3 linked regions of the Prochlorococcus marinus subsp. pastoris str. CCMP1986 genome follow. The protein of the gene in region 1 binds, or shares a complex with, the protein of each later gene. Links are inferred from orthologs where the notes say so. Each region holds a gene or a part of one and is shown in the gene's direction. Other genes may lie near its edges.

Region 1 (5,060 bases):
ATAGGTGGAATCTATTTTGGACAGCCTAGAGGAGAGATCACGCAAACTAAAATTAAAAAAGCTTTCAATACAATGGTTTATGATTCAAACGAAATAGAAAGAATTACAGAAGTTGCAATCAAGATAGCAAATCAAAGAAGTAAAAAAATATGTTCGGTAGATAAATCAAACGTTTTAGAAGTAAGCCAATTATGGAGAGATACAGTTTCACTAGTCGCGTCAAAAGAAAACGATTTAGCTTTAAGTAATATGTATGTTGATAATGCCGCCATGCAACTCGTTAAGGATCCGGGCCAATTTGATGTAATTTTAACTAGTAATTTATTTGGAGATATTTTAAGTGACCTAGCCGCAATGATAACTGGCTCGATTGGAATGCTTCCATCAGCATCATTAAGCAATTCAGGACCTGGAGTCTTTGAACCTGTTCATGGTTCCGCTCCTGATATAGCTGGAAAAAATATAGCTAATCCTATAGCAATGGCTTTGTCTACTTCAATGATGCTTAAAATTGGTCTAAATGAGATAGAAGCAGCTGATGATATAGAAATAGCAATTGATAATGTTTTATCGAAAGGATATAGAACTTCAGATCTAGATAATGGTAATTGCCAAGTTCTTTCTTGTAGTGAAATTGGAGAAAAAATAATCCAAGAAATTTGAATAAAAAATTAATAAATTAAAAAATATCTTTAACTTGAACAAAAGTTGGCATATGACCTGTCAGAATCAATGGATATTGTTTTAATTAAATGTCTAAACGTCATCCAGTAGTTGCTGTAACAGGATCATCAGGTGCAGGAACAAGTACAGTAAAAAGAGCATTTGAGCATATTTTTGCAAGAGAAGATATAGTTCCAGCTGTTGTGGAAGGAGATAGTTATCACAGATTTGAAAGAATGCCTATGAAAAAAGCAATGGCAGAAGCACTCTCAAAAGGGGAGAATTTTTCTCACTTCGGGCCAGAAGCAAATCTTTTTGACAAATTAGAAGAACTTTTTAAAATTTATGGTGAATCAGGTGGAGGTAAAAAAAGATATTATCTTCACAGCACTGAAGAAGCACAGGAACATAATGCAAGACTTGGAACATCATTAGAACCAGGTCAATTCACCCCCTGGGAAGATATTCCAAATGGAACAGATGTTCTTTTCTACGAAGGTTTACATGGTGGTGTTGAGGGAGAAGGATACAATGTTTCCTCCTATGCAGACTTACTTGTTGGTGTTGTACCTATTACAAACTTAGAGTGGATACAAAAAATACATCGGGATAATGCTGAAAGAGGTTATTCAGCAGAAACCATAGTTGATACTATTTTGAGAAGAATGCCAGACTACATAAATCATATTTGTCCACAATTTAGTAAAACGGATATCAATTTCCAGAGAATACCTACTATTGATACATCGAATCCCTTTATATGTAGAAACATTCCTACACCAGATGAAAGTTTTGTAATAATACATTTCAGAAAAGGGGCAAGAGAAAAATGGGGGATTGACTTTCAATATCTTTTGGGAATGATTCATGATTCATTCATGTCAAGCCCAACGAGCATAGTTGTTAATGGAGGGAAAATGGGTTTTGCCATGGAATTGATCCTCACTCCAATAATCCATAAAATGATTGAAGAAAAAAAACATTCGTAGATAGTTTTAGTTCCTTTTACTTAAGCCTTCAAAATAATCTTAATTTTTGAAGGCATAAATTCATGAAAATAAACTTATTATGGTATTTGTAAAATTTAACTAATTAGGAATTTCAAATATTTATATATCTTCCTTGATAAAAGGGCCTTATTTAGACTTAAATAGAAAAAAACAGAGGATATTGTGTCTTTAATCGACTGGTTTGCCGCAAGGAGAAAAGATCAATTTGTTGGGAAGGTATCTCAAGATCCTGAGGAAAGTGATGGTCTTTGGGTTAAATGTTCAGAATGTGGGCAAGTTGCTTATAGAAAAGATTTAATTTCAAATTTTAATGTGTGCAGTAATTGTGGCCATCATAATAGGATTAATAGCGATGAAAGAATAAATATAATTGCTGACAAAGATTCATTTAAAGAGTTTGATGAATCATTAAGTCCCACTGACCCATTAAAATTTAAGGATAGGAGATCTTATTCAGAACGAATAAAGGAGAGTCAACAGGGTACTGGTCTCAAAGATGGAGTAATAACTGGTTTATGCTCCGTTAATTCAATGCCTTTGGCCTTAGCAGTAATGGATTTTAGATTTATGGGGGGATCAATGGGATCCGTAGTAGGAGAAAAGATTACGAGAATTGTTGAAACAGCAACAATTAAAAACTATCCAATTTTAATTGTTTGTGCCTCTGGTGGAGCAAGAATGCAAGAAGGAATGTTAAGCCTTATGCAAATGGCAAAAATATCAGGCGCACTAAAAAAACATAGAGCTAAAAATCTTCTTTACATGCCTTTATTAACTCATCCAACTACAGGTGGAGTTACTGCTAGTTTTGCGATGTTAGGAGATCTAATATTGGCGGAGCCAAAAGCTCTTATTGGATTTGCGGGGAGAAGAGTAATAGAACAAACTTTAAGAGAAAAATTACCTGATAATTTTCAAACAGCAGAATATCTTTTAGAACATGGATTCGTTGATGTAATCGTAAATAGGAAGGAACTTAAAAGCACTTTGACAAAACTTTTAAAAATCCATGGTGTAAAAGAACTGGTTCAGACAAATTAAAAAAATGAATATTATTTTTAAATTTTTTTCTTTATGTTTTACCTTTTTAATTCTAATTTTAAATAACTCTGAATTTGCATATGGTATCGGTAATGTAGATTGGGTACTTTTAAAAGAAAATAATGATGGTAAGGAATGGATTGATATGGGAAGTATTAAGGAAATAAATGCTGGAGAAATAACAGTTTTAACAAAGTTCCTTAAAAATCCTAAAGAACCAAGCGATAAAGAAGAATTATCTCTTTATGTTATGAGAATTAATTGTAATGATAAAACATATAAAGATACTTCAATTAATGGCATCCCACAGTTCGGTTCAAAGTGGCAAACTTCAAATAATGATGAGCTTATTGATGTTGTTATTGAAAAAGGTTGTTCTGAAAAAATAGATTAATGACTAACATTAATATTTCACGAAAATTAAGAATCGCAATTGCTGGCTTAGGATTTGGAAAAAAAATTCATTTAGAAGCTTTAAAAGAATCAGATTACTTAATTCCAACTACAATTTATCACTATAAAAAAGAAAAAGGACCATCATTAGAGAAAGAAACCGGTTTAAATTTTTATCATGATTGGGGAAAATTAGTTAAATCTAAAGATATCGACGGTATAATAATTGCTACATCTCCTGAATCAAGATTTAAATTAGCAAAGGAAGCACTAGAGAATAATAAACATCTCTTATTAGAAAAACCTGTTGCCTTAACTTCCGAAGAAATTGAAGAACTCCAAAGAATATCCTTAATTAATAATTTGAGTGTTTGCGTAGATTTTGAATATAGAGCAGTACCTCTTTTTCTACAAACCAAGAAAATAATTGATGAGAATATTTTAGGTAAAATTTATTTAATTAAACTTGATTGGTTAATGGGCAGCAGATCTGATCCCAAGAGAGCATGGAACTGGTATTCATTAAGAGAAAAAGGGGGAGGAGTAATTGGAGCTTTGGGAACTCATGCATTCGATATGTTGAACTGGTTTTTTGGAGAATCGATAAAAGTATCTGGAAAAATATCAACATCAATTAATGAAAGATCATTGTCTAATTCCTCCAAGATATTGGAAGTAACAAGTGAAGATATTTGTATAGCTAACCTTGAAATAACTAATTACGATAGCGCTCTCATACCATGTCAGGTTTCATTATCCTCGATTTCAAAAAATGGAAGAGGATTTAGTTTGGAAGTGTACGGAAGTGAAGGTTCACTTTTCCTAAGCAGTGAGAATCAAAAAGATTACGTACATGGTTTTAATTTAAAATTTTCAAACAAAGAGGATAAAACATATAATTTGCCTGCGGATCCTCTCTACAATTTTGAAAAAACCTGGTCTGATGGAAGAATTGCACCTGTTAAGAGAATTCACAATTTATGGGCTGAGAGTATCAATAATCAAACACCTGTAATCCCTGGATTGTCTGAGGGACTTACTAGTCAAAGAGTTTGTGAAGCAATAAGAAGATCCTCTGAGAGTGGTATTTCTATAAAAATTTAGCTAAATAAATTGCTGAGTAACAATTATTACTCGATTTTTTAGTGATTTGTATATCTAATGACGTGACATTTGATCCCTCTATATATTAAAATCTCGGAACATATTGCTTATTTTTTCTTAAGCATCTAATTAATTTTTAATTATGGCCCTCGTTCCACTGAGACTACTTTTAGATCACGCAGCCGAGAATCGTTACGGTATACCAGCTTTTAATGTCAATAATCTTGAACAGGTTCAAGCGATCATGGAGGCTGCTTACGAAACTGATAGCCCTGTAATTCTTCAAGCTTCAAGAGGAGCAAGAAATTATGCTGGAGAAATTTTCCTTCGTCACCTGATCCTTGCTGCAACAGAAACTTATCCAAATATTCCAGTTGTAATGCATCAAGATCATGGTAATGAGCCATCAACTTGTTATTCAGCAGCTATTAATGGTTTTACCTCAGTAATGATGGACGGATCTTTAGAGGCAGATGCAAAAACACCCGCAAGTTATGAATATAATGTTGCCGTAACAAAAAAAGTAGTAGACTTCGCACATTCAGTGGGAGTTAGTGTTGAGGGAGAATTAGGTTGCTTAGGATCCTTAGAGACAGGGAAAGGTGAAGCTGAAGATGGTCATGGATTCGAAGGTGAACTTTCAACAGATATGCTTTTAACTGATCCTGAAGAAGCTGCAGACTTTGTAGCGAAAACAAAAGTTGATGCTTTAGCCATAGCAATAGGAACAAGTCATGGTGCATATAAATTCACAAGAAAGCCAACAGGAGAGGTTCTTGCGATAAGCAGAATTGCTGAGATCCATAAAGCTCTACCAAATACTCACCTTGTAATGCATGGATCTAGTTC
Region 2 (3,840 bases), 240 kb from region 1 along the record:
TAGCTCAAAAAAAAGGTATTAATATTACCGCTTTGGGGGGGTTCACTTCTATCATCTTTGAAAATTTTAATCTCCTTCAACATAAGCAGATTAGAAACACTTCACTAGAGTGGGAAAGGTTTACAACTGGTAATACTCATACTGCGTGGGTTATTTGCAGGCAATTAGAGATGAATGCTCCTAAAATAGGTATTGATCTTAAAAGCGCAACAGTTGCTGTAGTTGGTGCTACTGGAGATATAGGCAGTGCTGTTTGTCGATGGTTAATCAATAAAACAGGTATTGGGGAACTTCTTTTGGTAGCTAGGCAAAAGGAACCCTTGGATTCTTTGCAAAAGGAATTAGATGGTGGAACTATCAAAAATCTAGATGAAGCATTGCCTGAAGCAGATATTGTTGTATGGGTAGCAAGTATGCCAAAGACAATGGAAATCGATGCTAATAATCTTAAACAACCATGTTTAATGATTGATGGAGGTTATCCAAAGAATCTAGATGAAAAATTTCAAGGAAATAATATACATGTTGTAAAAGGAGGTATAGTAAGATTCTTCAATGATATAGGTTGGAATATGATGGAACTAGCTGAAATGCAAAATCCCCAGAGAGAAATGTTTGCATGCTTTGCAGAAGCAATGATTTTAGAATTTGAAAAATGTCATACAAACTTTAGCTGGGGAAGAAATAATATATCTCTCGAGAAAATGGAGTTTATTGGAGCTGCTTCTGTAAAGCATGGCTTCTCTGCAATTGGCCTAGATAAGCATCCAAAAGTACTAGCAGTTTGAATTATGCCAAGACGTTATCTTCTTGATTTTGAAAAACCTCTTGTAGAGCTTGAAAAGCAAATAGAGCAAATAAGAGAATTAGCAAGAGATTCAGAAGTAGATGTTAGTCAACAATTACTACAACTAGAAACACTTGCTACAAGAAGAAGAGAGGAAATTTTTAGATCCCTAACACCTGCTCAGAAAATACAAGTAGCTAGACATCCACAAAGACCAAGCACTTTGGATTTTATTCAAATGTTTTGTGATGATTGGATTGAGTTACATGGAGACAGAAATGGAGGAGATGATATGGCTTTAATTGGAGGTTTAGGTTCGGTAAATAATCAACCTGTTCTTTTATTAGGTCATCAGAAAGGAAGAGATACTAAGGAAAATGTAGTTAGAAACTTTGGAATGGCAAAACCTGGAGGTTATAGAAAAGCTTTAAGGTTAATGCAGCATGCTGATAGATTTTCATTGCCTATTCTTACTTTTATTGATACTCCTGGGGCATATGCTGGTCTCTCTGCAGAAGAACAAGGTCAAGGAGAAGCTATAGCTAGAAACCTAAGAGAAATGTTCGGTTTTAAAGTCCCAATAATTGCTACTATTATCGGCGAAGGCGGGTCTGGTGGAGCTCTTGGAATTGGGGTAGCTGATAGGCTATTGATGTTTGAACATAGTGTTTATACTGTTGCTAGTCCAGAAGCATGTGCCTCAATTCTTTGGAGAGATGCTGCAAAAGCTTCTGAAGCTGCAACTGCGTTAAAAATAACTGGAAAAGATCTTCTTGAGTTAGGTGTAATAGATGAAGTTTTATCAGAACCAGCAGGTGGTAATAACTGGGCTCCTATAGAGGCTGGGAATACTCTAAAAGGTGCTATTGAGAAGCACCTTAATGAATTATTGGAATTGAAGAAAGAGGAACTTTTAGAACAAAGATATTCAAAATTCAGGGTTCTGGGAAAATTTGTTGAATCAAATAATTTTGAAGAAATTCAGGAACAATTACCTCAAATAACAGAATAAATTGAAATTAGCATACATTACAGGAGCCACTAAAGGTATTGGTAGAGCTACAGCAGTAACTTTCGCAAATGCTGGTTGGGATTTAATTTTACTCGCAAGAGATTTAGAGATGTTGGAAATACTAAGAGATGAACTATCAGATACAGGGTCAACAATAAATCTTGTAAAGTGCAATTTATCTAATGCAAATGAAATAAATAATTCAATTAACGAATCAATAAAAAAATATGGGTGCCCTTCCGTTTTAATAAATAATGCTGGATGTGCTTTCAATGGAAATTTAGTTGAAATGTCTTTGACAAAATGGCAAGAAATAATTCAAATTAATCTCACAAGTATATTTCAAATATGTAGTTTAATTGTCCCCAAAATGAGAAAAAATGGAGGCTTGATTATTAATGTCAGCAGTCATGCTTCTTATAATGCTTTCCCTCAGTGGGGTGCTTATTGCGTATCAAAATCTGCTTTAGCGATGTTTACAAAGTGTCTTAGAGAAGAAGAGAGATCTAACTCGATAAGAGCATGCACAATTACTTTAGGTTCAGTTAATACCCCTCTTTGGGAGACGGAATCAATAAAATCAGATTTCGATAGATCATCTATGCTTTCTTCTACAAACGTCTCAAATACAATTTTATATATTGCTGAACAACCAGAATCACAATTAATTGAAGACTTAACTCTTATGCCTGCAGGAGGTGCTTTTTGACCCTAGTTTATCAAGTCGCAATAACGATAAAGTGATTTTTTTTAGGGATTGAAGAACCCGATTGAACATAAGAATGTGATATAGTGTGTAAGCAAATAAGCTCAAGAAAGTTACAGTAAATCAAGTTTGCATACTATTTCCTGTTTAGAATTTTATGACTTCTACATTACCCAACGATAATATTAAAAATATTGATGAAAAGATTTCTAATAAATTAATCTCCGAGATAATAAGGGACCGTATCAAAAGCAAAGGTACAAGATTCAGTGCAAATGATAATATCGCTGACTTTATTAATCCTGGTGAGCTAAAAGTTCTAGAAAAGGAGGTGGCTTCCAGAATTAAAGATTTACTTAAGTCTTTAGTTATTGATGTGGATAATGACCACAATACTCAGGAGACAGCAGAAAGAGTTTCAAAAATGTACCTAAACGAAGTTTTTAAAGGTAGATACCATGAACAGCCAAAGGTTACAAGTTTCCCAAATGATAAAAACCTTGATGAAATTTATACTGTCGGACCAATAACAGTGAGGTCCGCTTGCTCTCATCATTTAGTTCCAATTTTAGGAGAATGTTGGATAGGAATTAAACCAGGTAGTAAAGTTATAGGTCTTTCTAAATTCGCTAGAGTAGCGGATTGGGTATTCTCTAGACCACATATACAAGAAGAAGCAGTAATGATTCTTGCAGATGAAATAGAAAAACTATGTGAACCCAAGGGGCTAGGCATAATAGTCAAAGCTCAACATTACTGTATGAAGTGGAGAGGAGTTAAAGAGCCGAATACTAGCATGATAAATTCAGTAGTTAGAGGAGATTTTAGACATGATATAAGCCTAAAACAAGAATTTTTTGAGCTAGTAAGACAACAATCTTCTAATAATAATTACTAAAAATTAGTATTTTTTATTTCTTTAATAATTAAACCAACTTTATGAATATCTTTTATTCCTGGGGAGGTTTCAACACTGCTCGAAATATCAATACCATTTGGTTTTATATTTTTTAAAATCTCAACTATCCATTCAGTGGAAACGCCTCCTGCAATCCACCAAGGTTTGCTAAAACTTAAATCTTCTAAATATTGTTGTTTTATTCTTTTTCCCGAACCACCATATGTTTCTTTATTCCATGAATCTAAAAGTATTGCATCTATAAAGTTTTCATAAGGTTTAATCTTTTCAAGATCTTTTTTATTTTTTATTCTAAAAGCTTTCCATAAGCCAACGTCTGGAATCCGTTTTTTTAATTTTTGACAATAATCAATATCCTCATCTCCATGGAGTTGAATTATAGTTTCGTTTGGTTCTCCTAAAAAACCTTTAATAAT
Region 3 (4,015 bases), 680 kb from region 1 along the record:
CTTGAAATCCATTCAGCATATGTGATGTTGATATAACCTAATCTTTTTGCTAACAAAACACTCCAAAATTGATCACCTCCAAGAAAAATAACGATCCCCTTTTTAGGCCATTTTGCATATTGAGCAGGCCTGATTAACAATTTCCAAAAAGTCTTTGCTTCTGTAACTAATTCAAATTTGTGCCAAGATTTAGCAACTTCATATTCTTTACCAGTAGCATTTGGACACGGTACTAAAACTAATCTTATTGAGTAATTCAGTTTATCAATATTTTTCGAAGTATCATTTATCTTATTTAGATAATCCACTACAGGCCTCACCCACGTTGATAATTCCCCAGGCCCATTAGTGATAATTACAACTGCAATTGATTTTTCTTTCATTGCAGTCAATCCAAGATACATTAAATGCGGACGGCGAGACTTGAACTCGCAAGGCCTAAGCCACACGCTCCTTAGACGTGCGCGTCTACCAATTCCGCCACGTCCGCAAAGGGTTTTCGAGCACAAGGGTGTTCTTAAACCACTAAGTTATCATACATTAATCGCATTAATTTGCGATAATATTTTGTTAATCTGCTCGGTTTAAATATTTAAAAGATGTATTTTATATAACTTAGTTTTAAATACTTAAAATGACTGATTTTTTCTATTGCATAAATAAATAATTATCCACATATAACGTTTTAGGTTGTATTGTTAATCAATGCATTCTTGAAATTCAAAAATTTTATTGAATACTTTTTAAAGTAATTTCAATTTAAATTAATTTTTATTTCTTCAATTTAATTTTGTAATGGTTGAAAAAGTTTTAATTGCTAATCGTGGAGAAATAGCTTTACGAATTATCAGAAGTTGTAGAGAGCTTGATATTGCAACTGTTGCTGTTTATAGCACCGTAGATAAAAAGGCATTGCATGTGCAATTAGCAGATGAAGCAGTTTGCGTTGGAGACTCACTAAGTAACAAGAGTTATTTAAATATTCCTAATATCTTAGCTGCTGCTACATCAAGAGGAGTTGATGCTATTCATCCAGGTTATGGTTTTCTTGCGGAGAACGATAAATTTGCAGAAATGTGTAACGATCATGGTATAACTTTCATTGGTCCATCTCCCAATGCTATTAGATCAATGGGAGACAAATCTACTGCTAAAGAGACAATGGAGAGAGTCGGAGTACCAACTGTTCCTGGAAGCAAAGGTTTATTATCGAGTGTCGAGGAGGCCTACGAAATGGCCCAAGAGATTGGATATCCCGTCATAATAAAAGCCACAGCTGGAGGAGGAGGTAGAGGAATGAGATTGGTTGAAAATAAGGCTAATTTAGAAAAAATGTTTAAAGCAGCCCAAGGAGAAGCAGAAGCGGCATTTGGAAATGATGGTTTATATATGGAGAAATTTATAAAAAAGCCAAGACATGTAGAAATTCAAATCCTTGCTGACAGGTCAGGTAATGTGGTTCATTTAGGAGAGAGAGATTGTTCTGTACAAAGGAGGCACCAAAAATTATTAGAGGAGTCTCCCAGTCCAGCTATAAACTATTCTCTTAGAAAAAAAATGGGTAATGCAGCCATTGCTGCTGCAAAAAGTATTAGTTATGAAGGGGCGGGAACTGTTGAATTTTTAGTAGATGATGATAATAATTTTTACTTTATGGAGATGAATACCAGGATTCAAGTGGAACACCCCGTAACTGAAATGGTTACTGGTGTTGATCTAATTGCTGAACAAATCAAAATAGCTGGAGGTGACAATTTAGGATTTACTCAAGATGATATTCAATTAAATGGACATGCTATTGAATGCAGAATTAATGCGGAAGATCCTTCACATAATTTTCGCCCATCTCCCGGTAAAATAACTGGATGGCTGCCTCCAGGGGGCCCTGGAGTGAGGGTTGATAGTCATGTTTATACTGGTTATGAAATACCGCCATTTTATGATTCACTTATAGGTAAATTAATAGTCTGGGGTAAAGATCGTAATACTGCTATTAAAAGAATGAATAGAGCTTTAAATGAATGCGCTGTAACAGGAATTCCAACAACAATTAACTTTCATTTATCTCTTCTCAATAAAAGGAAATTTATGGAAGGCAAAATTCATACTAAATACGTTGAGGAAGAATTATTACCTAACTATTAATGGAATATAATGCCTTCTTAACTTATACTTTTTAGAATGGCTAATTTGATTAAACCTTGTTGACCAACTAATATTTCTCTTAGAAAACTTATTATTCCTATCCAAATCACTGGGCCAACATCGACGCCCCCAATGGGAGGAATCAATTTTCTCGTAACGTTTAAAATAGAACTTGTTGGAATTGCAATTAATAACCAAAAACCTTTATTTAAATCAACTTTTGGGTACCAAGTTAAAATTAATCTTATTAAAAAGACTAGGGTTAAAAATGATAAAAGGATTCCTAGTGTAAGATCTAAAGCATGTAAATAGTTTTGAGACAATGAAATAACAATTGTTTAATCCATCTTAATAAATAACCCATAAGTTAGGATTTAATTCGTATTATAAATTCAGAATTTAATTTTAAAAAAGTGATTCAAATTTCAAATCTAATATTAGCGGCTGATGTTTCCCCAGAAGTGGCTGGTAGTTCGGGCTTCAATATGATAGCGAGTTTCTTCGCTGCAGCTTTACTTATAGTTATTCCAGCAGCAGCTTTTTTGATCTTTGTTAGCCAAAAAGATTCACTTGAACGTACTTCAGCTACACGTAGACGCTAGTTTTTATAAAAGTTTTAAGTAAACTATATATAAAGGTGTTTTATTGCACCTTAAAAAATAAGTTTTGGAGAAAAAAAGTGGTCAATGCTAGTCTAAATTGGGCGAGTATTGTAGGCATCGTACTAGCTGTATGTGGAGGTGGCCTATATTTTTTGAGGTCATTTAAACCTGCGCTGGCAAGAGATTATGATGTTTTCTTTGCGGCAATAGGTCTTTTATGTGGAGGAATATTATTTTTTCAAGGATGGAGATTAGATCCTATTTTGCAATTTGGGCAGTTTTTATTAGCAGGAACGACGGTATTCTTTGCGTATGAAAGTGTTCGACTAAGAGGTGTTGCCACTGATCAAGCAAGAAGATCTTCTTATTTTGAAGATGATCAGATTCCAGATATGCCTAGAAATTCTTCCAGAAATAGATTTAATGATGATTATAATCAATTTGAGGATTCTGATAGACCTTCTAGAAGATTCAAACCTCAAGATGATGATTTAGAAGATGATTACATGGAAGCTAGATCGCAAAGGAGAAATATATCAAGAGCTATTCCTGAATCTGCAGTCAGCAGGAGGCGTCCTTCTTTAAGAGAGTCTAATCAATTTGAGAATGAAGAACCTAAGAGAAGAAGAAATCGGTCTGAAGATAATAGGATGAGTAATGAAGATAGAAGAGCAAGTTTTGGAGAAAGAAGATCATCAAGAAGTGAAATTAAAAGAGGCTCTCGGCCATTATCTAATCAAGAAGTTTCTAGAAAATCAAATAATTCCTCTCTTAAGGATGCTTCTACCTCCTCTAATAAACCAACAAGGTCATCTATCAGATCTCAGACTTCAACAGAAAAAGTAGAAGATGCATCATTTTCTACAAATATCAATGAAGTAAAAAAGCCTCGTCAAGCAAGAAGCTCAGCAGCTAGTGCAAGATCAACCTCTAAAAATAAAACTGGAAGGTATACTGTGGGAACAAAAAAAAATAAACCCAGAGATAATAGTTCTAGATTTGATGACTAATTAAAATATCCCAGCCCAATTTAGAAATGATTTTTGACTTATTAATTCAATTAAAATAATTGCTAAAAAACCGAGCATTGCAAATCTTCCATTTGTTATTTCTGAATAATTGCTCCATCCAAACTCATATCTATCTTCAATTTCAATTGATTGTTCCTCAATTTTAATTTCTTCAGAATTTGTTTTTTCTAGTTCCATAGCTTCCTGATTATTTTGTTCTTGATTTGAAGTCATGATTGTAATCTAATTTTTAAAATT

What was found. The genes of interacting proteins can lie anywhere in the genome.
Region 2: the proteins of accD (region 1) and TX50_RS02860 are in contact, whole or in part, in a solved structure (PDB 8UXZ), measured with the Escherichia coli proteins. The link is inferred for Prochlorococcus marinus subsp. pastoris str. CCMP1986 from one-to-one orthologs.
Region 3: the proteins of accD (region 1) and accC are in contact, whole or in part, in a solved structure (PDB 8UXZ), measured with the Escherichia coli proteins. The link is inferred for Prochlorococcus marinus subsp. pastoris str. CCMP1986 from one-to-one orthologs.

What each region holds. Positions count from the first base shown.
Region 1 is NC_005072.1:743,342-748,401, reverse strand. What follows is about bases 806-3,774. They hold accD (acetyl-CoA carboxylase, carboxyltransferase subunit beta), read left to right. Parts: upstream 806-1,835; coding sequence 1,836-2,714; downstream 2,715-3,774. Other genes in these bases: TX50_RS04175 (Gfo/Idh/MocA family protein), read left to right, coding at 3,108-3,774; TX50_RS04180 (hypothetical protein), read left to right, coding at 2,719-3,108; TX50_RS04190 (phosphoribulokinase), read left to right, coding at 806-1,652. Outside these bases: leuB (3-isopropylmalate dehydrogenase), read left to right, coding at 1-663; more of TX50_RS04190, read left to right, coding at 753-805; more of TX50_RS04175, read left to right, coding at 3,775-4,211; fba (class II fructose-bisphosphate aldolase), read left to right, coding at 4,354-5,060.
Region 2 is NC_005072.1:504,710-508,549, forward strand. Bases 1-2,795 are described here. They hold TX50_RS02860 (acetyl-CoA carboxylase carboxyltransferase subunit alpha), read left to right. Parts: upstream 1-791; coding sequence 792-1,799; downstream 1,800-2,795. Other genes in these bases: TX50_RS02855 (long-chain acyl-[acyl-carrier-protein] reductase), read left to right, coding at 1-788; TX50_RS02865 (SDR family oxidoreductase), read left to right, coding at 1,801-2,508; folE (GTP cyclohydrolase I), read left to right, coding at 2,663-2,795. In the rest of the region: more of folE, read left to right, coding at 2,796-3,403; TX50_RS02875 (phosphoribosylanthranilate isomerase), read right to left, coding at 3,400-3,840. UniProt on the Escherichia coli protein: Component of the acetyl coenzyme A carboxylase (ACC) complex. First, biotin carboxylase catalyzes the carboxylation of biotin on its carrier protein (BCCP) and then the CO(2) group is transferred by the carboxyltransferase to acetyl-CoA to form malonyl-CoA.
Region 3 is NC_005072.1:65,046-69,060, forward strand. The notes cover bases 1-2,970. They hold accC (acetyl-CoA carboxylase biotin carboxylase subunit), read left to right. Parts: upstream 1-795; coding sequence 796-2,145; downstream 2,146-2,970. Other genes in these bases: TX50_RS00310 (hypothetical protein), read right to left, coding at 1-404; TX50_RS00325 (YggT family protein), read right to left, coding at 2,163-2,468; psbX (photosystem II reaction center X protein), read left to right, coding at 2,559-2,747; TX50_RS00335 (Ycf66 family protein), read left to right, coding at 2,825-2,970. Outside these bases: more of TX50_RS00335, read left to right, coding at 2,971-3,757; TX50_RS00340 (chlorophyll a/b-binding protein), read right to left, coding at 3,758-3,991; TX50_RS00345 (ABC transporter ATP-binding protein/permease), read right to left, coding at 4,001-4,015. UniProt on the Escherichia coli protein: This protein is a component of the acetyl coenzyme A carboxylase complex; first, biotin carboxylase catalyzes the carboxylation of the carrier protein and then the transcarboxylase transfers the carboxyl group to form malonyl-CoA.